Regions from separate parts of the Vreelandella mediterranea genome, predicted to be linked through region 2. Evidence: predicted binding sites of a transcription regulator. Region 2 holds the regulator's gene; each other region holds the start of a gene.
What was found. The regulator sigma-54, encoded in region 2, starts transcription at its own class of promoters, with help from an activator protein. The targets are predictions, from matches to a motif close to TGGCACNNNNNTTGCTNT.

Region 1 (5,066 bases), 240 kb from region 2:
GTGAGCAGTGATTTTTTAAACGTGACCGGCATGGGGGTAATGGCCTCAAGGGAGTGGGTCGTCGCGCAGCGCAGCGCAGGTCGAGCGATTCAACCCCCTTCGCGCACCAGCCAGCGAACGGCGTAGGGGGGCAGGGCTTGTTCCGGTATCCAGGCCTGCTCGCTATCGAGTGTTCGCCAGGTGTGCCGGTCGAGGGCGTCTGTCAGCGCCTTGCCGGCCTCATCGAGCGGGGCGGGCTTATCGGTCACGTTGAAAAGCGCCAGCAAGGTTCTACCGTCTTGAAGCGGGCCGCGCTCGATGGCCAGTACGTTGTCGCTTGTCGCGATAACGCGCTGGGCGGCGCCTGGATGAAAGCATGGCTCCGAGCTGCGCTGCTTCAAAAATTCGCGTAGCGCAAAGAATATATCATGGGTCGGCGTCGTTGGGCTTTCCAGCAACAGCTCCAGTTCATCGAGTGCCCAGTGGTGACGGTTGATCGAGCGCAGCCGTCCGCTTCGCTCTACGCCCTCGACGTCGTTGAGCGAGCCGGTCAGGGTGTGAATGTAGAGCGCAGGAATCCCCTGAAGCGTGAGCATGATCGCTTGGCTACACAAAAACCGTGCGATCTGCCAGGGGTCCGGTCCGCGGCGGGTGCCGCGCATTGCCTCGAACCAGGTGATGTTGATCTCGTAGGCCGTGTCGCTGCCGTCGGGGTTGCTGCGCATGCTGACAAAACCGCCGAAGCGGTGCATCAATTCAAGCAAAGCGTCGCGCTCGTGATCGGGTAACAGGCCTTCCAGCGGGCGCACGCCGATGCCGTCGTGACTCGCGGTAAAGTTCAAGTAGGTGCAGTTGTCCGGAAGCGTGGGCAGGCTTGCAAGCCAGGCCTGTAGGGTCGAGGTTTCACCCCGGGTAAGGGTGTGCAATAAAAGTGGCGGCAGGGCAAATTGATACACCATGTGTGCCTCGTCCGCGGTTTTGACGGGCTCTGCTGCCTCCGGCAGTAGCCGCTCGAGGCCGAAGTAGCTGATGTTCTCCGCGTGGGGCACGTTGGTTTCGGTGATCAACAGCGTCCCCGGGGCCACCTCGTCGACGATCGCGCGCAAAAGGCGCACCACGGTATGGGTTTCGGGCAGGTGGATGCAGTTCGTACCCAGGCGTTTCCATAAAAACGCCACGGCGTCGAGGCGGATGATGCGAATACCCTGCAGTAGATAGAAAAGCAGAATGCCCACGAATTCGAGCAGGACATCCGGGTTTTCGAAGTTCAGATCGATCTGGTCGTCAGAAAAGGTCGCCCACAGGTGGCGCGTGCCGCGCCGGGTGGCCACGGGCACCAACAGCGGGCTACTGCGTGGCCGGGTCACTTGGGAGACATCCGTCTGCGGGTCGGCCTCGATAAAGAAATCGCGCCCGGGTAGGCTCCCGGTCAGGTAGTCGACGAACCAGAGCGACTCCCGGGAGACGTGGTTGAGTACCAAATCGCCCATGAGGTCGAAGTGCTGGGCAATCTCGCGGATATGCGACCAATCGCCAAGCTCGGGATTGACTTCCCGGTAGTGAATGACCGAAAAGCCGTCGTCGCTGCTCCAGGGAAAGAAGGGCAGTACGTGCACGCCGCTAACGCAGTCGCCCAAGCGGTTGCGTAAAAAATCGCTGAGTACGGTAAGGGAAGGCTGATCCTCAGCGGTGATCGAGTCGCCATAGCTGATCACCCACTGATCCTTTTCGCTCCAAAGTGGTGCGCCGGGGAGTGCGTCGCTCACCCGGGCAACCGGCGTGCCGTCCTGGCTTTCGCCCCTTGCCCGGGCGTCGGCGTAGTACGCCAGGTGCTGGTTGATTCGCCGGACGACCTCGTCCGCGCGGTGGCCATAAAGGTGGGTCAAATAGCGGTGAAGCGTTTGCTCGAAAGGCGTCATGGCGCGTCCTCTTGTGATAGCTGTAACAAACGCTGCAGCTTGTGTGCCAAATCGTTACAATGCTAGGTTATGGCCGCATCGATAGAAAAGGCGGCGGCCCATGCATATTGAACGAACCCTTGCGGGGGTCTTCAGTAGGCCTTTAAAAAGTCTGTTTTTAAAGGCCTGCTTTTAAACGACTCTTGTTCGATAGCGTGCGTTTAAAAAAGCGCTCAGGCGGCACAACGTTATTACTGCTCTAACCATAGGTTGACGGCCATGCATTGCCCTTTTTGTGGTGCTAATGATACTCGAGTCACCGACTCGCGCCTGGTGGCAGACGGCGACCAGGTGCGGCGGCGGCGCCAGTGCGCCAGCTGCCAGGAGCGCTTTACCACCTACGAAACCGCGGAGCTCATTATGCCGCGGGTGGTAAAATCCGATGGCTCCCGTGAAAGTTTCAACGAGGCCAAGCTACGCGCCGGCATGCTGCGCGCACTGGAAAAGCGCCCGGTCAGCGCCGAAGCCATCGAAGCGGCGGTCGAGCGCATTCGCCAGCAATTGCGTGCTCAGGGCGAGCGAGAAGTGAACGCCTGGGATATTGGCGAGGCGGTCATGAAAGCGCTGAGCGGGCTCGACCAGGTCGCGTACATCCGCTTTGCTTCGGTGTATCGCAAGTTTCAGGATCTGGACGAGTTTCGCGCCGAGATCGACCGGCTGGCGCAAAGCCCTAAAGAGGCCTCGAGTGCTACACCGGCAGGCGCTGATAATGAAGCGGTAAAGCCTGGCGGAGAGTCCTGATGAGCACAGCCTTTTCCCCCCGCGACCACGTCTATATGGCAAGAGCTCTTACGCTTGCCAAAAAGGGCCTTTATACCACTGACCCCAACCCGCGAGTGGGCTGTGTGATCGTTCGCTACGATGACGCGGGCGCCGAGGGCGAAGGGCGCGTGGTAGGCGAAGGCTTTCACGAGCGAGCAGGCGAGCCCCACGCGGAAGTGCATGCCCTTGATGCCGCCGGCGACAGCGCCCGCGGGGCGACCGCCTACGTTACGCTGGAACCTTGCTCTCACGTAGGCCGCACGGGCCCCTGTGCCGATGCGTTGGTGAGCGCCCAGGTAGCCCGGGTGGTAATCGCCATGGTCGACCCCAACCCGCAGGTCAGCGGCCAAGGGGTCGAGCGCTTGGAAAAGGCGGGTATCAAGGTCGAGACCGGGCTTTTGGCCTCAGATGCCCAGGCGCTCAATCCGGGGTTTATCTCGCGTATGCAGCGCGGGTTGCCATTCGTGCGCTTGAAAATGGCCATGAGTCTGGATGGGCGCACCGCCATGGGCTCGGGTGAGTCCCAGTGGATTACCGGACCCGAGGCGCGCCGCCAGGTACAGCGCCTACGCGCGCGCTCGAGCGCCATTTTGAGCGGCGTCGAGTCGATCATTTTGGATGATGCGCGCCTGACCCTGCGCGCCGAGCAGCTCGGCCTCGTTAACGGCGAGATAGTCGCCGCCCGCCAGCCGCTTCGTGTGATCATGGACTCGACGCTGCGCCTGCCGCTGGCGGCGGCCTGCCTGCAAGAGCCCGGCCAGACCCTGGTGGTCACCACCGAGCAGCACAGCGAAGAGAAACGCCGTAAACTGGAAGAGGCAGGCGCGCACATTCACGTAATGCCCGCTTTCGCGGCGGGCAGGGTGTCGCTTTCCGATATGCTGAGCTATTTGGCCTGCGAGTACGACGTCAACGAAGTGCTGGTAGAAACCGGCGCGACCCTGGCCGGGGCACTGCTCGATGCGCACCTGGTCGACGAGCTGCAGCTTTTTGTCGCGCCCACGCTTTTGGGGGGCGAAGCACGGCCGCTTTTCGCGCTGCCCGGGCTTACCGAAATGGCGCATCAAAAGCGCCTGGATATTCAGGATATCCGGGCGGTAGGGGAGGATTGGCGCGTTATTGCCAAACCCCACGATCTCGAGACCTGCGGTAACGCCGACTAAATCGCGCGCACGTTGAGAGGCGCTGACCAAGGGTTGGCGCTTGTGGCAAACGCGCTTAAACCTGGCGCGCGCGGGTCAGCCAAGGTACCCTTGCGCGCAAAATCGCACATAGTGCGGCTACTGTTTGGGAGATTCCATGGTGCACGCCTGTTCAGAGGGGCTGTCCCCGATTGCCGATCTGGTCGAAGATATCCGTCAGGGCAAAATGGTGATCCTCATGGATGATGAGGATCGCGAAAACGAAGGCGATATCATTATGGCGGCTGAAAAAGTTCAGCCCGAGCATATCAACTTCATGGCGCGCCACGCCTGCGGGCTGATCTGTATGCCCATGACGCGCGAGCGCTGCGAGCGGCTGGACCTGCCCTTGATGGTGGGTAAAAACGGCTCCGGTTTCGGCACCAAGTTCACCCTCTCCATCGAGGCCCGCGAAGGCGTGACGACCGGTATTTCGGCTGCGGATCGCGCGCGCACCGTACAGGCCGCGGCGGCCCCCAACGCGAAAGCGGCGGATATCGTCCAGCCCGGACACGTCTTCCCGTTGATGGCGGAGCCGGGCGGGGTGCTGCGCCGCGCCGGGCACACCGAGGCGGCCTGCGATTTGGCGGCACTTGCCGGGTGTGACCCGAGCGGGGTGATCTGTGAGATCATGAACGACGATGGCAGCATGGCGCGCCGCCCCGAACTCGAGGCGTTCGCCAACACCCACGGTATCAAGATGGGCACCATCGCCGATCTGATTCACTACCGCATGGTCAACGAGCAAACCGTCGATCTAATCGAAGCCACGCCGGTATCGACCACTCACGGCGAGCTGACGCTGCACGTGTTTCGCGACCGCCTGCAGGGCAGCCACCACCTGGCGCTGGTCAAAGGGCGACCCGCCCCGGAAGAGATCACCACGGTGCGCGTTCACCTGGCCGATACACTGCGTGACGTGCTGGGGCTGACCCAGGCGTCGTCCTATCGTTGGCACGCGCATCGGGCGCTCGATGAGATCGCCACGGCCGAGGCGGGCGTGCTGGTACTGATCGACGAAGGGTATCCGGCCCAGGATCTCAAGGATCAGTTGGAGCTGTTTTTGGGCCGCGTACAGCCACCGCGCACCAGCGACTCCGACGGCTCCGGTAATTACATGACCATCGGCACCGGCTCGCAGATTCTGCGCCATCTGGGCGTAGGCAAGATGCGCCTTCTCAGTTCG
Region 2 (5,066 bases):
GCGCCAACCGCATGGATGTCTGGCTCGACACGAGCCAGGTCCGGCTCACCGATAACGTACGCGGCACTCACCCGCCCGCCCGCTCAACGCCTTAGGAGTCGTTATGCACCCGTTTTTACGTACCGCGCTACTGGTACTGGCCCTGCCTTTGAGCGCCGCCGCCCAGACAAGCCAGGCCCCCGTCGAAGTCGAAGCCGACCGGCTCGATCTTGATCAGCGCGCGGGTACCGCCGTCTACTCCGGCAATGTGGATATCCGCCAGGGGGAAATGCAGATTCGCGGCGACCGTGTCGAAATCTCGCGCAACGACGCCGGCGAGCTTTCCCAGGCAGTGGCCACCGGCGAGCGCGCCTACCTTCGTAATCAGCTCGAAAACGACGGAGGCCCGATGGAAGGTTGGGCGCGGCGTATCGTCTACCACGTCAGCGAACGGCGCATCGAGCTTATCGACCAGGCCGAACTCCACCAGCGAGCCGACCGCTTTCAGGGCGGGCGCCTTGAGTACTTCATCGACCGCGAAGTGGTTCAGGCGCGCTCAGACGTTAGCGGTAGCGACAACCAGCGCATCCGCATGACGCTACAGCCCGCGCAATAGGAGAATGACCGTGTCGAGCACGCAATCTGGGGCGGTCAAAACGCTTCACGCCCGCCATCTCGCCAAAAGCTACAAGCGCCGCCGGGTGGTAAAAGACATCAACCTGGAGATCACCCAGGGCAGCGTGGTGGGCCTACTCGGGCCCAACGGGGCGGGCAAGACCACCTCGTTTTATATGATCGTGGGCCTGGTCAAGGCCGATGCCGGCACGGTAGGAATCGACGAGCGCGACCTGACCCGGGCACCGATGCACGAACGCGCCACCGCCGGCATCGGCTACCTCCCCCAGGAGGCATCGATTTTTCGCAAGCTGTCGGTGGCCGATAACATCATGGCGATTCTGGAAACGCGCAAGGAGCTGGACCGCCGCGCCCGGGAGGCGCGCCTGGAGCAATTGCTCGACGATTTCCACATCACCCATATCCGCGACAACCTGGGCATGAGTCTTTCCGGCGGCGAACGCCGCCGCGTGGAGATTGCCCGCTCGCTTGCCACCGACCCCGCGTTCATTTTGCTCGACGAGCCCTTCGCCGGGGTCGACCCGATCTCGGTCGGCGAGATCAAGTCGATCATCCTGGCTCTCAAGGCACGCCACATCGGCGTGCTGATCACCGACCACAACGTGCGCGAGACGCTGGATATCTGCGATATCGCCTATATCGTGGGTGACGGCCACATCATTGCAAGCGGTGACTCAACCGCCATTTTGAATAACCAGAAGGTTCGTGAGGTCTATCTGGGCGCCGATTTCCGCCTCTAAACCATCGCCAATCCTAAAGTTCCGTGTAGTGGCATATTTATTGCACTTGCGCCGGACCCCAACTCGCACTAGGGTGGAGCTTTACGAGTAACGAGTGGTTCTTCAATGGTCATGAAAGCCTCTTTACAGCTGCGTGTCGGCACACAGCTGACCATGACGCCTCAACTGCAGCAGGCCATTGCCCTGCTACAGCTTTCCACCCTCGATCTTCGCCAGGAAATCCAGCAGGCGCTCGACGCCAACCCGTTGCTGGAACAAGAGGACGAGTTTGGCGAAGAGAGCGTGACCGAGACCGCCGAAGCCGAATGGGAAGAAAGCATCCCCAGCGAACTCTCCATCGATAGCGAGTGGTCCGACACCTATCAGGACATGGCGGCCAGCGCCGGCAGTGAGGGGCCGGATTTCGAGCGACAGGCGGCGGGCCAAAGCCTGCATGGCCACCTGCTTTGGCAGCTGGCCATGACCGACGCCAGTGAGCGCGAATACGCCATTGCCGAAAGCCTGATCGACGCGCTGGACCCCAACGGTTACCTCACCCAGCCTCTCAACGATATTCGCGAAGGGCTCAAGGCCCAGGGGCTCGAGGGTTTGAGTCAGCGCGAGGTGGAAAACACGCTGATGCGTATGCAGCAGTTCGAACCCACCGGCGTTTTCGCCCGCGACCTTCGCGAATGTCTGATGCTCCAACTCGCCACCCTGGCCGACGACACGCCGCTTCTGGTGCCCGCCAAGCGCCTGGTGCGCCAGTTTCTCGAAGCGCTCGGCAAGGACGACATGCGCCTTTTGAAGCGCCGCCTGGGGCTTGACGACGAGCAACTCGATGACGTCATCGGACTGATCAGAAGCCTGGACCCGCGCCCGGGCAGCGCATATGGCATCACCAACGATAGCTACATCACTCCGGATCTGGTGGTACGCCACGATAACGAAGGCTGGCACCTCGAGCTCAACCCCGAGGCGCTTCCGCGGCTGCGCGTCCAGCCTGATTACGCAAGCCTGATCAAGCGGGCGGACAAGAGCCAGGACAACCAGTTTTTAAAAGAGCACCTACAAGAGGCTCGCTGGCTGATCAAGAGCCTTTCGAGTCGCAACGATACGCTGTTACGCGTCGGTCGCGAGATCATCGCCCGCCAGCTTGGCTTTTTGGAGCGCGGCGAAGAGGCCATGAAACCCTTGATACTCGCCGATATCGCCGAGGCCGTGGAGATGCACGAGTCGACGATTTCACGGGTGACGACGCAAAAATACATTCACACCCCCCGCGGCGTATTTGAGCTCAAGTACTTCTTCTCGAGCCAAGTGAGCGGTCATGACGGCAACGACAGCCACTCCAGCACGGCGATCCGCGCCCGGTTGAAAAAACTGATTCAAGAAGAGACGCCAGGCAAGCCGCTCTCGGACAGCCGCCTGGTGTCACTATTGGAAGATGGCGGTATTAGCGTAGCGCGGCGCACGGTGGCAAAATACCGCGAGGCCATGGGGATTCCCTCCTCCAGCGAACGGCGGCGTTTGCGTTAAAAAGTGAAACTGGCCGCCGGGGCTTTGCAACGGTAGAAAAAGGGTTACAATCAAAGGACAGTCCTGGATTAGGAGTACGTCGATGCAAGTCAATATTACGGGCCATCACCTGGAACTGACCGACGCTCTGCGCGATTACGTTAACGAAAAACTCGAACGTATCGAGCGTCACTACGACAATATCACCACCGTTCATGTCACGCTTTCCATCGAGAAAGAGCGTCAGCAGGCCGCCTGCACCCTCCATGCGGCCGGCGCCGATTTGCACGCCGAAGCCCAGGACAACGACATGTACGCCGCCATTGACGCGCTGGCCGACAAAATCGACCGCCAACTCGTAAAACACAAGGAAAAAGCACAAGCTCGCGCCCAGGGCGCTGGCGTGCGTTAAATCGATGACCCTGGAAACCATACTCCCCCCGGAGCGCGTGCTGTTCGACGTCCCCGGGGGCAGCAAAAAGCGCGTGCTGGAGTTCTTCAGCACCTTCATCGCCCAAAATACGCCCAGCCTGGATAGCCAGGAAGTGTTCAGCCGTCTGATAGGCCGGGAGCGATTAGGCAGTACCGGCATTGGTAATGGGGTCGCGATTCCCCATGCCCGCAGCCCTCACTGCAGCGCCCCTATCGCCGGCTTTCTAAAGCTTGCCGAACCGGTGGATTTCGACGCCATCGACGGTGACCCGGTGGATTTGGTGTTTGTACTGCTGGTGCCGGAAGAGGCCGACGACACCCACCTTGCGCTGTTGGGTCAGGTCGCCACCATCATGAATGACGCCGCCACGCGCGCGCAGTTTCGCAAATGCGAGAGCCAGCGCGAGCTTTTGGAGATCGTCACCGCCAAAATTCGCGAGCAAACGGGCAGCTAAATCAAGGCCCTACCCACCCAGCCCTACAGACCGAAGAGAAACACTATGCAACTGGTGATTATCAGCGGCCGCTCCGGGTCGGGAAAGTCCATTGCGCTTCAGGCGCTGGAGGACCTGGGCTACTACGCCATCGACAACTTGCCGGCCATGCTGCTGGGTTCACTGGTCGATGAGCTAAGACAGCAAGGCGAGCGCACGCACCTGGCGGTGAGTATCGATGCGCGCAACCTGCCCACGGCCCTGGAGCGCTTTCCGGCCCTGCTTCAGGACATCAAATCCGGCAGTACCCGCGTACAGGTGATTTATCTCACCACCGACGCCCGGATTTTGCTCGAGCGCTATTCGGCCACGCGCCGGCGCCACCCGCTGACCCGGGACAGCGGGATGACCCTGGAAGAAGCGATCGCCAAGGAGGAAGAGACGCTTTTTGGCATCCGCGAACTGGCGGATCTAATGATCGACACCTCGCGGCTGACGGTGCACGATTTGCGCGGACGGATCACCGACCAGCTGGGCCACCAGCGCCAGAGCCAGCTCACCCTGACGCTCGAGTCGTTTGGCTACAAGCGGGGAGTGCCGCTGGACGCGGATATCGTGTTCGATATCCGCTGTCTGCCCAACCCTTACTGGGACCCGACGCTTAGACACTTCACCGGGCGCGACGCCGAGATTGCCACCTTTTTAGAGGCCTATCCGGTCGTCGATGAGATGGGCATGGATATTCTCAACTGGCTGGAGAAGTGGCTTCCGGCCTACCAGAGCAGCCAGCGCAGCTACATGACCATCGCTATCGGCTGTACCGGCGGCCAGCACCGCTCGGTGTACATGGTCGAACAGCTGGCCAAAAAGATGCTCGATAAGCGCTCCAGCGTACAGCTTCGCCACCGCGAGCTGGGCATTCACTACAGCGTTGATGACGCCACCCCATCGTAATGCTGGGCGGCGGGAGCTTGCCGTGTCATCCCTTATGAACCACGCACATTCAATCAAGACACCGCTAGGCAAAAAGGAACCAGGGTGCCCGAAAGAATTCTTACATTGACCAACCAGCGCGGCCTTCACGCCCGCGCCGCCACCAAGCTTGTCACCTGCGCGCAGCGGTTCGAGTCTCGGGTATACGTCTATAAGCAGACCCAGAAGGCCGACGCCGCCAACATCATGTCGCTTTTAATGCTGGCCGCGCCCTGCGGTACGGCGCTGACCGTCGAAGCCGTGGGCCAGGACGCCGAACAGACCCTGGAAGCGATTCAAGCACTGTTCGACGCCCGCTTCGACGAAGATACCTGACAACGGGCCATAAGCGGCAGCGTCCCCATCCACCTGTCGA
Region 3 (5,066 bases), 250 kb from region 2:
GTGCGGTGAACGCGCCGACCGGCGGGCGGATAAAGCCGCGATCGCGATGCTCGACGACCTCGACATCAATAACGACCTCAGCGCTATTATCGGTGGGGTTCATCGTCACGTTGGCGCCTCGGGTGACGAGCTCGCTGGTCAAAAAGGTGCGGAAACCGCGGCCAAACTCGCCACCGCTGTAAGCTACATAGCCGTCCGGCTCCGGGTTTTGAATGTGTAGGTCGCGAAACCGTACGCGCTCGCGCTGAAGGATCTGGCCCGCTTCATGGCGTGCGAGTATTTCCCAATGGTGAGCGGCCTGCATGCGCTGTTGCTCGGAATAGGGATAGGTCGTCGCAATCGGCGCTTGCGAGGTATTGGCGTAAAAGCAGCCGCTCAGGGTAAGACTCAACAGTCCCACGCCAAGCGCGCCTCCCAAACGCGTTGTTCCAGCTAAAAGGCGGGTATACACCGGCTAGTTCCTTCTCTTCACAAAAGGTGTTTTTGATAGACTTGTCGACCACGTCTATATTCCATCGGCCAACGGGTAGAAAACTTGAATGAGTAGAGACACCTATGCTTGAAGACCACCGCGGAGGTCCGCGCCACGACTCGTTGCTGTCCGCGTACCCGTCGGACGATGGCAACAGCGGCTGGATGATCAGCTATATCGACATCATGACGCTGCTCGTCGCGCTTTTTGTGATCATTATCGCCGCAGCGAATGTAAGCCCTGGCTGGTCAAACGACGATCCGCTGGATTTATCGACCAGCGACGCGCCGGACACTCAGCAGCCCGAGCTTCGCGTGCCATTGCCGGAAACGCTAGAGCGTACCTCCGCCCCGGCGGCGAGGGGGCTAAGTCCCACCGCCATTAGCGCCTCGCTTGGCGTGGTGGGGCCGTTACCTCGCAGGCCTATAGCGTCGCCGGCGGAAGTGCCGGTAGAAGCCCTTCCACCCCCTGCGCTTTTGGCCCGCCAAGCGCCTGGCGCTCAAGTCGATGCGCTGGATATTGACGACCCTGCGCCGGTTTTTGAGTGGCTGCTTCCCACGCCGCTCTTTACCGCCCAGGCCACGGCACGCCAAGGCAACGATACGCGTCTAACGGGCAACTCGGCCCTGGCCGACTACATGGTGATTCTAACCGATCAGCCGCCGGTAAACGCGATTGCCTTGAGCGAAGAGGCCATCGAAGGAGCGGTGAGCGCCGCCGAAGGCTTAAACGAGCGCGTCGCCGACTCGCTTTATCTGCCAAGTTTGGAGGGGGTCGAAGTAGCGCGTGTCGCCGAAGGGATTAGCCTGCGCGTGCAGGATCAGCTGCTGTTTCCCTCGGCCACCTCGGATCTCACCGAAAGCGGCGCTTCTCTGGTGGATAGCCTACTGGCGACCATTCAGCGTTTTGATGGCGAGGTATGGGTCGAGGGCCACTCGGATAGCCAATCGATCAATACGCCGGAGTTTTCCTCCAACTGGGCGCTCTCCAGTGCCAGGGCCATCGCCATTGTCGAAGCGCTTGAGGCAGCCGGCGTAGAGGCCTCGCGGTTGCGAGCGGTGGGGCTCGCTGCGACGCGGCCGCTCGAGGACAACACCACGGCGGATGGGCGCGCAAGAAACCGCCGGGTCGAGGTCGTTATCCACGTGGAGTAATTTACCGACAAAAAAAGACCCGCCGGGGGAGGGCGGGTCACTAAGGGCTTGGCTCGGTGTATTCTGCTGGCGTCAGGTGAGGGGTGTACAAGGCCGCCAGCAGGTACAATTCGAGTATAGACATTTTGGCGTTTCTGCCAAGCATTTTTGAAAGATTTTTTATACTTTGTTAAAGCCTTGTTCAAGTTTTCCTGTTTTTCAGTGATAACCCACAGGCAGCGAGTCAGAATGCAGGGTTTAATTTGCATCAATGTGGTGCAAAGTGCCTGCCCCGTTCTGGTGCTCGGAACTTTGGATCGCAGCGCTCGCTTTTTATCTTTTTGAAAGTAAAGATAATACGCTGTGTGGCACGTAATCTGCTTGGTGGCTGATTCACACCGCCGCTCGTCAATATCGGGTGGCCTAAAAACATGAGCAGGTACGCCATGCCGGAACACGTCCCATCACCACGATCGGCCCAAGCGCCTGGCAGTAGAGCGCTGGACCCCGCCTTCGAACCGCGTTTGCTGGTAACGGACCTGGACGGCTCTTTGCTGGACCATGACAGCTACGATTTTTCTCCGGCCAGGGCGTCGCTCATCCGGCTTGGCGAGCTGGGGGTGCCCGTTATCCCCGTGACCAGTAAGACCCGCGCCGAGCTGATTCCGCTGCGCGAGGCCCTCAAGCTCACTTCCACCCCCTTTGTCGCTGAAAACGGCGCAGTGATCGGCCTGCCGCCGGGCTGGTGCCATCCAAGCCTGGACCGCCCAGGCGACGCCAGGGACGGCATCGTCATCAAACATACCGGGGTGGATGCCCGCTTCATTCGCGCGCGACTAAACGTATGGCGTGAGCGCTTGGGCGTGCGCTTTACCCGTATGGGCGAGATGTCCGTTGAGCGGCTCATCGAACTGACCGGGTTGGACGAGACGCGCGCCAACGCCGCACGCCAGCGGGAAGGCAGCGAGCCGCTAATCTGGGAGGATGATGACAAGGCGTTGGAGGGCTTTCGTCAAGCGCTTGAAAGCGATGGCCTGGCGCTGACCCAGGGCGGGCGTTTTCATCATGTAATGGGCGCGGCCTCGGACAAGGGCAGCGCCGTGAACTGGCTGATCAAGCGCTTTAGCGCCCTGCGCGGGCGGGCTCCACTTACCCTGGGCCTTGGCGATGGTCCCAACGATGTCGAAATGCTCGAGGCCGTGAACCAGGCGGTGGTCATCAAGGGGCGTCATCGCTTGACCGTGGCCCCCGCCAACCCGCTTTTATATCGCACCAGCGCAGAGGGCCCCGAGGGCTGGGTCGAGGGCCTCATGTACTGGTGGGGCCAGGCAGACGAACGCTTGGCCGTGGCCGAAGACGACGCCACGACGAGATAAATTGGGTTCTGGGGCCTTATAAGGTCAACGCCGGACGATACGCCAGAGAGGGCACACTATGAGCGATTTTCATCAAAACGGTTTAGTGACGGACTTTCACAACTTGACGCGGCGTCCCGTCGAGGATCTCGAGAAAGATCTGGCTGACTTTGCCAAGCGCCGCCCCATGGGGCTCATTCTGCCGTCGCTTTTTTCCGAGCTCGAGGGGCCAGCCCTGTCGGCGATCATCGACGAGCTCAAACACGTTCCCTACCTTGGCGAAATCGTGATCGGACTCGACCGGGCCGACCGCGAACAGTTCTTGTACGCCCGGGAGTTTTTCTCCCGTCTGCCGCAGCATACGCGCATCCTTTGGAACGACGGACCGCGCCTGCGCGCGCTGGACAGCGAACTCGAAGAGCACGGTCTGGGGGCGCTGGAGCCGGGCAAAGGGCGCAACGTGTGGTACTGCGCGGGCTATATGCTCGCCTCGAACCGCTCGACGGTGGTGGGGCTTCACGACTGCGATATTTTGACCTACGACCGTGGGCTGCTGGCGCGCTTGATGTACCCGGTAGCGCATCCGCGCTTCAACTACAGTTTCTGTAAGGGCTACTACCCGCGTATTGCCGAAGGCAAACTCAACGGCCGCGTCTCCCGGCTAATGGTTACACCGCTTCTGCGCGCCCTGAAAACCGTGTGCGGGCCGCTGCCGTATCTGGATTACCTGGACAGCTTTCGCTACCCGCTCTCCGGCGAGTTCGCCATGCGCCGTGACGTGCTGGAAGGCATTCGTATTCCGGCGGATTGGGGGCTCGAGATAGGCGTACTCTCGGAGCTTCAGCGCAACTATTCGATGCGCCAGATCTGCCAGGTGGACATCGCCGATGCCTACGACCATAAACACCAACCCGTCAGCGAAGAAGACGCAAGCGGTGGGCTCAACCGCATGAGTCTGGATATCGCCAAAGCGCTTTACCGCAAACTCGCCACCCAAGGCGTGAGTTTTAGCAGTGAGGATTTTCGCACGCTCAAAGCGACCTATTATCGCCTGGCGCTCGATTTGATCGAAGCCTACGACCACGACGCCACCATGAACGGACTGAGTCTTGACCGCCACAGTGAAGAGCAGGCGGTCGAGCTTTTTGCCAGCAACCTGCTGGAGGCGGGCAACCTGTTTCTGGAAAACCCACGCGAACGTCCCTTTATCCCCAGCTGGAGCCGCGTCCAGGCCGCCGTACCGGATTTACTGGCGCGCATGCACGAAGCGGTCGAGTTGGACAATCAGGGCAAGGTCTAGCAAGAACGTAGGTCTAGCAAGAACGTATTCAGGCCTAGTGGCAAGCGTAGGTTTCAGCGGGTAATTTCTAAAACGTGGCCTCGTCAGCAAGGGAAGGCCATGCCTTCCATCGCCCAATTGAATGGGGCTCCTACAATAGGCTCATCCACCGTAGGAGCAGGCTTTAGCCAGCGATGCCGCGTAAAGCGCGGCTGGGGGCGGTGCCAGAAAAAAGGCTGGCCTGAAAAGGCCAGCCTTGTGAGCGACAGGCGTTAGAAGTCGCTGGGGGGAGTGTTGGCGCTGGGCAGGCGCTGCGGCGTTTGCGGCGCGGCGTCGTGGATACGAAAGTGCGTTACCCGGTCGCGCAGCTCCATGCTGAGCTGGGCCAGCGCTTGGGTGGCGTGGTTGCTCTCCTGAACCAGCCCGGCGTTTTGCTGGGTCATCTGATCCATCTGGGTGACCGCTTCGTTGACCTGCTCGATACCGCTGCTTTGTTCCTTGGTCGCCGCGGCGATCTCCTGTACCAGCGTGCTGAGCTGCTGAATGTCGCCCACCACGCTATTGATGACATCGCCAGTATCGCGTACCTGCTGGCTGCCGTTGGTCACTTTCACGCCGGAGTCTTCGATCAGTTTCTTGATCTCTTGGGCCGCCGCTGCGGATCGGCTGGCCAGTTGGCGCACCTCGTTGGCCACGACGGCAAACCCGCGGCCCTGTTCGCCAGCGCGGGCGGCCTCGACCGAGGCATTGAGCGCCAGAATATTGGTCTGAAACGCGATGCCGTCGATAGTGTCGACGATGCTGCTCATCTGCGACGAGCTTGAATT
Region 4 (5,066 bases), 1.8 Mb from region 2:
GCCATACACGCCAGGTGTGCCCGCCGGGGTAAAGGTCCAGGCGCACCTGGCCTGGTTGAATGCGCTCGATTGCCTGGCGCAGCTGGCGGGCGTGATATTCGGCGTCAAACTCATCGCGGCGGCCCGCGCTGATATAAAGCGGCACCGGGGGCGTGGCGCTGGGTTCGTTGTTGGCGCCCGGCGCGACCGCCAGGCGGTAATCTTCCAGGTGAGCCGGATAGTTGAGCCGCTGCCAAAGCGCTTGATCGAACTCGCCCTGGGCGTCGAGAAAGGCCGGGTGGCGGTGCGCCGAGGAGTTGCGCGGCGGTGCGGGGACGTAGCTTGCCGGGCTAAGTGCCGCTACCGCGGCGAACAGGTCCGGCCGCTCGAGGGCGAAATTCAGCGCGCCGTACCCGCCGGCCGAGAGCCCGGCCACGCCGCGCTTGGCGCGGGTGGTGCCTACGCGGTAGGTGGTTTCGATATGCGGCATCAGGTCGTCGAAAAAGGCGCGGCGAGCAGGCTCGTTATAGCCATCGACCCACCAACTGCGGCTGCCCGGCATGACGAACACCGCCGGGGGGAGGTGCCCGGCGTCGATCAAACGGTCGACGGTTCGAGCCAGCTGCCCCCGGCTGACCCAGTCGTGTTCGTTGCCGAACGAGCCATGCAGCATGTAGACCACCGGGTAGGGTTCGGCGGCATCTACTTGGTAGCCGTCGGGCAGGTAGAGCGTGTAAGGGTAGTCATCACCCAGCACCGGGGAGGGGAACGCGTGGCGCGAGACTTCGCCGGCCAGCGCCGGGGCACTGAGTAAAAAAGTACTCATAACGACAGTGAGCGCACGCGCTGAGCGCATAAGACAAGCCGCAATAGGGTGAAGGGGCACACTGCCTCCGAGTGTTCATGACAAAAGGGATGTGACCAGCGGGGCTGGCTGCGCTATTAGCATAGCAGCGCCTCAAGGCAGGAGGCTTGGATGCAAAAGGTCGAGGAGATTTATTGGCTGCGCGCCTACGGATGCGCGGCGGTTTTCCTGTTTCATTGGCTGGACCATCTCAATCAACGCGTGGACACTCTGACCACCGATTTGATGCGTATCCCTCTGGTGTTGGGAACGCCGGTTTTTTTGTTTATCTCCATTTTCGTGTTCGCGCTTCGCTATGCCCGCCAGGTGCCGCCGGGGTTTTTATGGCAACGCGTCAAGTACGTGATGCTGCCCTACGCAACGTATGGATTTATCTACGCCACCGCCGAGTGGGTGCGCCTGAACATGGGCGAGACCTCGGTGGGGTATTTAAGCGTTGCCCGGGAGTACTTTCTCTACGCGGGCTGGCATGGCTACTTTCTGATTATCGCCATGCAGTTCTACGTGGCGTACTGGCTGTTTGCCCGCTGGCGGCTGTGGCGGTTCGACCCGGTGCCCGGGCTTTGGGTGAGCTGCGTGGTCAGTATGGCGTATTGGGGCACGGCCTACTGGCTCGAGGTGACGCCGCCAGGCTATCTGCTGTGGGTCGCCCCGCTTGGCTGGGTGTATCTGTTCTTTTTGGCGCTGGTGCTGGTGCGCTACTACCAGCCGGTAGCGCAAGGCGCGACAAAACCCCGCCCGCCGCGCTGGATGCAAGCGCTCTCCTCCCCGGTTTGGCTGGCCGGGGCGGTGGTGCTGATCGTGCTGGCTACGCTTCCCGGCTGGCTGGTGTTCACCTCCAAGGAGGTGTGGGTAATCCCGCTGTTCGTGCTGGCCACGCTTTGCGCCATGCGCTACCTGAAAGGGCGCCCCGCGCCTGCGTGGATGCGCACGGTCAACCGCTACTCCTTCGGCATTTATCTCGCCCACCCGATGTTTTTTGCCATTGTCGATACGGTGGTCGGCGTAGAAACCCTGCCGCTTGTCCTTTACGCGCTGCTGTTGATCGTCGTGGGCGTCGTGGGCTCTATCGGGCTCAACAAGGTCGCTAATACCACCACGTTGACCACGATGCTCTTTGGGAAGCGCTTAAAAGTGTAATGGATAGGCGATCACCCATGCTTACGCACGCATTTGGTTCAATAAAGGCTTTTATGAACCTTTTTGGTGCGCTTAAAAGTGGCTTCTGAGCCCCGTCCCGGGTGCGTTGATTTGAACGCGCAACATCAGGGCAGCTTTCGGGTTGAGAAAATCATTTTTAAAACAGAGGCTTGGTAATTCGCCATGCCATATTGGTGCAAAGTTGGCACGCTACATGCTTATTAAACGGCAACGGCTGGCGTCGTAGGCAAACGCCTCACAGCGTGCTACAACGATAGTCAGTTTATTTTAATCGCTGGTCACAGGGCCGGGTTTGAAACGCGCCCTAACGCGAATACACAACAAAGGCGTGCTATACGCTCGCGGCGTATCAACGGTTTTGTTCAACAATACGTTTAATAGATCGCTTAACAGTACACGCTTTAAGCCACGCTCATACCGGAGACGGAGAACAGTATGTCAGCCAAGACGCTCGCGCTAATCGAAGAAAATGAAGTCAAATGGGTAGACCTGCGTTTCACCGATACGCGCGGTAAAGAGCAGCACGTCACCGTACCGGCACGGGACGTAGACGAAGAGTTTTTTGAAAACGGTCAGATGTTCGATGGCTCCTCCATCGAAGGCTGGAAGGGCATCAACGAATCCGACATGATTCTGCGCCCGGAAGACGGCACCGGCTTTCTCGACCCCTTCACCGAAGATGCCACGCTGATTTTGCGTTGCGACATCATCGAGCCGGCCACCATGCAGGGTTACGATCGTGACCCGCGCTCCATCGCCAAGCGTGCCGAAGCCTATCTTGAGTCCACCGGCCTTGGCGACACCGCGTTTTTCGGCCCGGAACCCGAGTTCTTCATCTTCGACGAAGTACACTGGAAAACCGACATTCAGGGCTCCATGTACAAGATCTCCTCGGAAGAGGGCGCTTGGGCGACCGACAGCCAGATCGAAGGCGGCAACCTGGGCCACCGCCCGCGTGTGAAAGGCGGCTATTTCCCGGTTCCGCCGGTGGACAGCTTCCACGACATTCGTGGCGCAATGTGTAACACCCTTGAAGCGATCGGCCAGAGCGTCGAAGTGCATCATCACGAAGTGGCGAACGCCGGTCAGAACGAAATCGGCGTCAAGTTCAACACCTTGGTGAAGAAGGCCGACGAAGTTCAGGAAATGAAGTACGTGATCCACAACGTGGCCCACGCCTACGGCAAAACCGCGACCTTCATGCCCAAGCCCCTGGTCGGCGATAACGGCTCCGGCATGCACGTTCACCAGTCGTTCTGGAAAGATGGCACCAACCAGTTCGCCGGCGACGAGTACGCGGGCCTTTCCGAAATGGCGCTTTACTACATTGGCGGCATCATCAAGCACGCCCGTGCGCTGAACGCTTTCACCAACGCCTCGACCAACTCTTACAAGCGTCTGGTACCGGGTTTCGAAGCGCCGGTTATGCTGGCCTACAGCGCCCGTAACCGCAGTGCGTCTATCCGTATTCCGTACACGGCTAGCCCGAAAGGCAAGCGTGTCGAAACGCGCTTCCCCGACCCGACCGCCAACCCGTACCTTGCGTTCGCGGCCATGCTGATGGCGGGTATCGACGGCATCAAGAACAAGATCCATCCTGGCGACGCCATGGACAAGAACCTGTACGACCTGCCGCCGGAAGAGGGCAAGGCCGTACCGACCGTTGCCTCGAGCCTCGATCAGGCGCTGGAAGCGCTCGACGCTGACCGCACCTTCCTGACCGAAGGCGGTGTGTTCACCGACGAAATGATCGACGCCTACATCGAGCTCAAGATGGAAGAAGTGACGCGCATGCGTATGGCGACGCACCCGGTCGAGTTCGACCTGTACTACAGCTGCTAAGCTCTAACGTTAGGGGCACCCTTGAGGTGTTACTGACTCAAAACCCCGCCTCGGCGGGGTTTTTTTATGGGGAGAACATGGGCATGGGTGTCACTGACATGGCGAAGTGCGCGCGCCTGGCGGCGTTGCTGTTGGGGCTTTCGCTGACGGCGGGAAAGCTCCAGGCGCAAACGGTGTACCGCGTGGTGGATGAAAGCGGCCGGGTCACTTATACCGACAACCCGGAGCGCGGCGGCGAGGCGATCACGCTGGCGCCGCTGCCCGGGGTCGAGCGGACGTCGCCGCCACCGTCTTCGAGCCCGGCAAGGACTCGGCCCGGCCAGCCCTTCATGCCCTACGACCGGTTTGTGATTGCCAACCCGTCGGCCGAGGCGCTGATTCGCGATGCCATGACGCCGGTCGAAGTGTACGTTGAGCCGGCGCTGCGCGACGACCATCAAATAAGGCTTCTGGTGAACGGCGAGGTCAGCCAGTCGGCGCTGCACAGCGACGCGTTTTGGTTGACCGGCTTGCCGCAAGGGCACCACCGGCTTCAAGCCGAGCTGCTCGATAGCCAGGGTCGCGTTCAGCACCGCACTGACGCGGTGAGTATTACCGTTGCACCGCGCTAATATGCACTAAAATGGTGCGAAGGCGCGGCGTTAACCGGGCGGCGCTGCGCTATTAAACGCCGCGTTGCGCCGCCTTGATGCGTTAAAGCCGTGCATGACAGCGCTAGCGCCCAATTGGCGCGCTTTTTGCAATTCCACTTAAAACATCACACAGACATTGCACCACACGATGATCAAGCCACGCGAATTCTTAGGGGGCTCCTCAGGACACGCCATGTATCAGCGTTTACTCGAACACCTCACCACCGCAGTGCTGCTGCTGGACGGTGAACTGCGCGTCTGCTGGATGAACCCGGCCGCCGAAGCGCTACTGGCGGTCAGCATTAGCCGCGTCAAGGGCATGAGTCTGGATACGCTGCTGGGCTGTGGCGAAAGTATCGATAATGTATTGGCCAAGGCGCGCGACGCCTTTCACCCTTATACCCAGCGCGAGGCGCGCATTACCCCGCTCAACGGCGAGCCACTCACCGTGGACTACACCGTCACGCCGCTTTCGCCCGGCGAGCTTTTACTCGAAGTGGAGCCGCGGGACCGGCTAATGCAGATCTCCCGGGAGGAGGCGCTGACCACCCGCCAGGAAACCATCAAGGTGCTGGCCCGGGGCCTCG

Region 1: a site for sigma-54 is predicted at 1,930-1,947, ahead of ACWFVE_RS10620 (sugar phosphorylase). Genes of this name have one in related genera too.
Region 3: a site for sigma-54 is predicted at 1,972-1,989, ahead of ACWFVE_RS10640 (HAD-IIB family hydrolase). Genes of this name have one in related genera too.
Region 4: a site for sigma-54 is predicted at 2,188-2,205, ahead of glnA (glutamate--ammonia ligase). Genes of this name have one in related genera too.

Annotation. Positions count from the first base shown of each region.
Region 1 covers NZ_OZ310198.1:2,287,644-2,292,709, reverse strand. The annotation lists gene dsbG (thiol:disulfide interchange protein DsbG) at 1-32, opposite strand, end outside; gene ACWFVE_RS10620 (sugar phosphorylase) at 90-1,898, opposite strand; gene nrdR (transcriptional regulator NrdR) at 2,157-2,678, shown strand; gene ribD (bifunctional diaminohydroxyphosphoribosylaminopyrimidine deaminase/5-amino-6-(5-phosphoribosylamino)uracil reductase RibD) at 2,678-3,862, shown strand; gene ribBA (bifunctional 3,4-dihydroxy-2-butanone-4-phosphate synthase/GTP cyclohydrolase II) at 3,999-5,066, shown strand, end outside.
Region 2 covers NZ_OZ310198.1:2,046,594-2,051,659, forward strand. The annotation lists gene lptC (LPS export ABC transporter periplasmic protein LptC) at 1-95, shown strand, start outside; gene lptA (lipopolysaccharide transport periplasmic protein LptA) at 104-595, shown strand; gene lptB (LPS export ABC transporter ATP-binding protein) at 606-1,355, shown strand; gene ACWFVE_RS09610 (RNA polymerase factor sigma-54) at 1,461-2,873, shown strand; gene hpf (ribosome hibernation-promoting factor, HPF/YfiA family) at 2,956-3,264, shown strand; gene ACWFVE_RS09620 (PTS sugar transporter subunit IIA) at 3,269-3,739, shown strand; gene rapZ (RNase adapter RapZ) at 3,785-4,672, shown strand; gene ACWFVE_RS09630 (HPr family phosphocarrier protein) at 4,757-5,026, shown strand.
Region 3 covers NZ_OZ310198.1:2,294,659-2,299,724, reverse strand. The annotation lists gene ACWFVE_RS10650 (hypothetical protein) at 1-400, opposite strand, end outside; gene ACWFVE_RS10645 (OmpA family protein) at 556-1,626, shown strand; gene ACWFVE_RS10640 (HAD-IIB family hydrolase) at 2,052-2,981, shown strand; gene ACWFVE_RS10635 (glycosyl transferase) at 3,040-4,260, shown strand; gene ACWFVE_RS10630 (methyl-accepting chemotaxis protein) at 4,512-5,066, opposite strand, start outside.
Region 4 covers NZ_OZ310198.1:217,974-223,039, forward strand. The annotation lists gene ACWFVE_RS01105 (alpha/beta hydrolase) at 1-805, opposite strand, end outside; gene ACWFVE_RS01110 (acyltransferase family protein) at 956-1,984, shown strand; gene glnA (glutamate--ammonia ligase) at 2,441-3,847, shown strand; gene ACWFVE_RS01120 (DUF4124 domain-containing protein) at 3,931-4,458, shown strand; gene glnL (nitrogen regulation protein NR(II)) at 4,673-5,066, shown strand, end outside.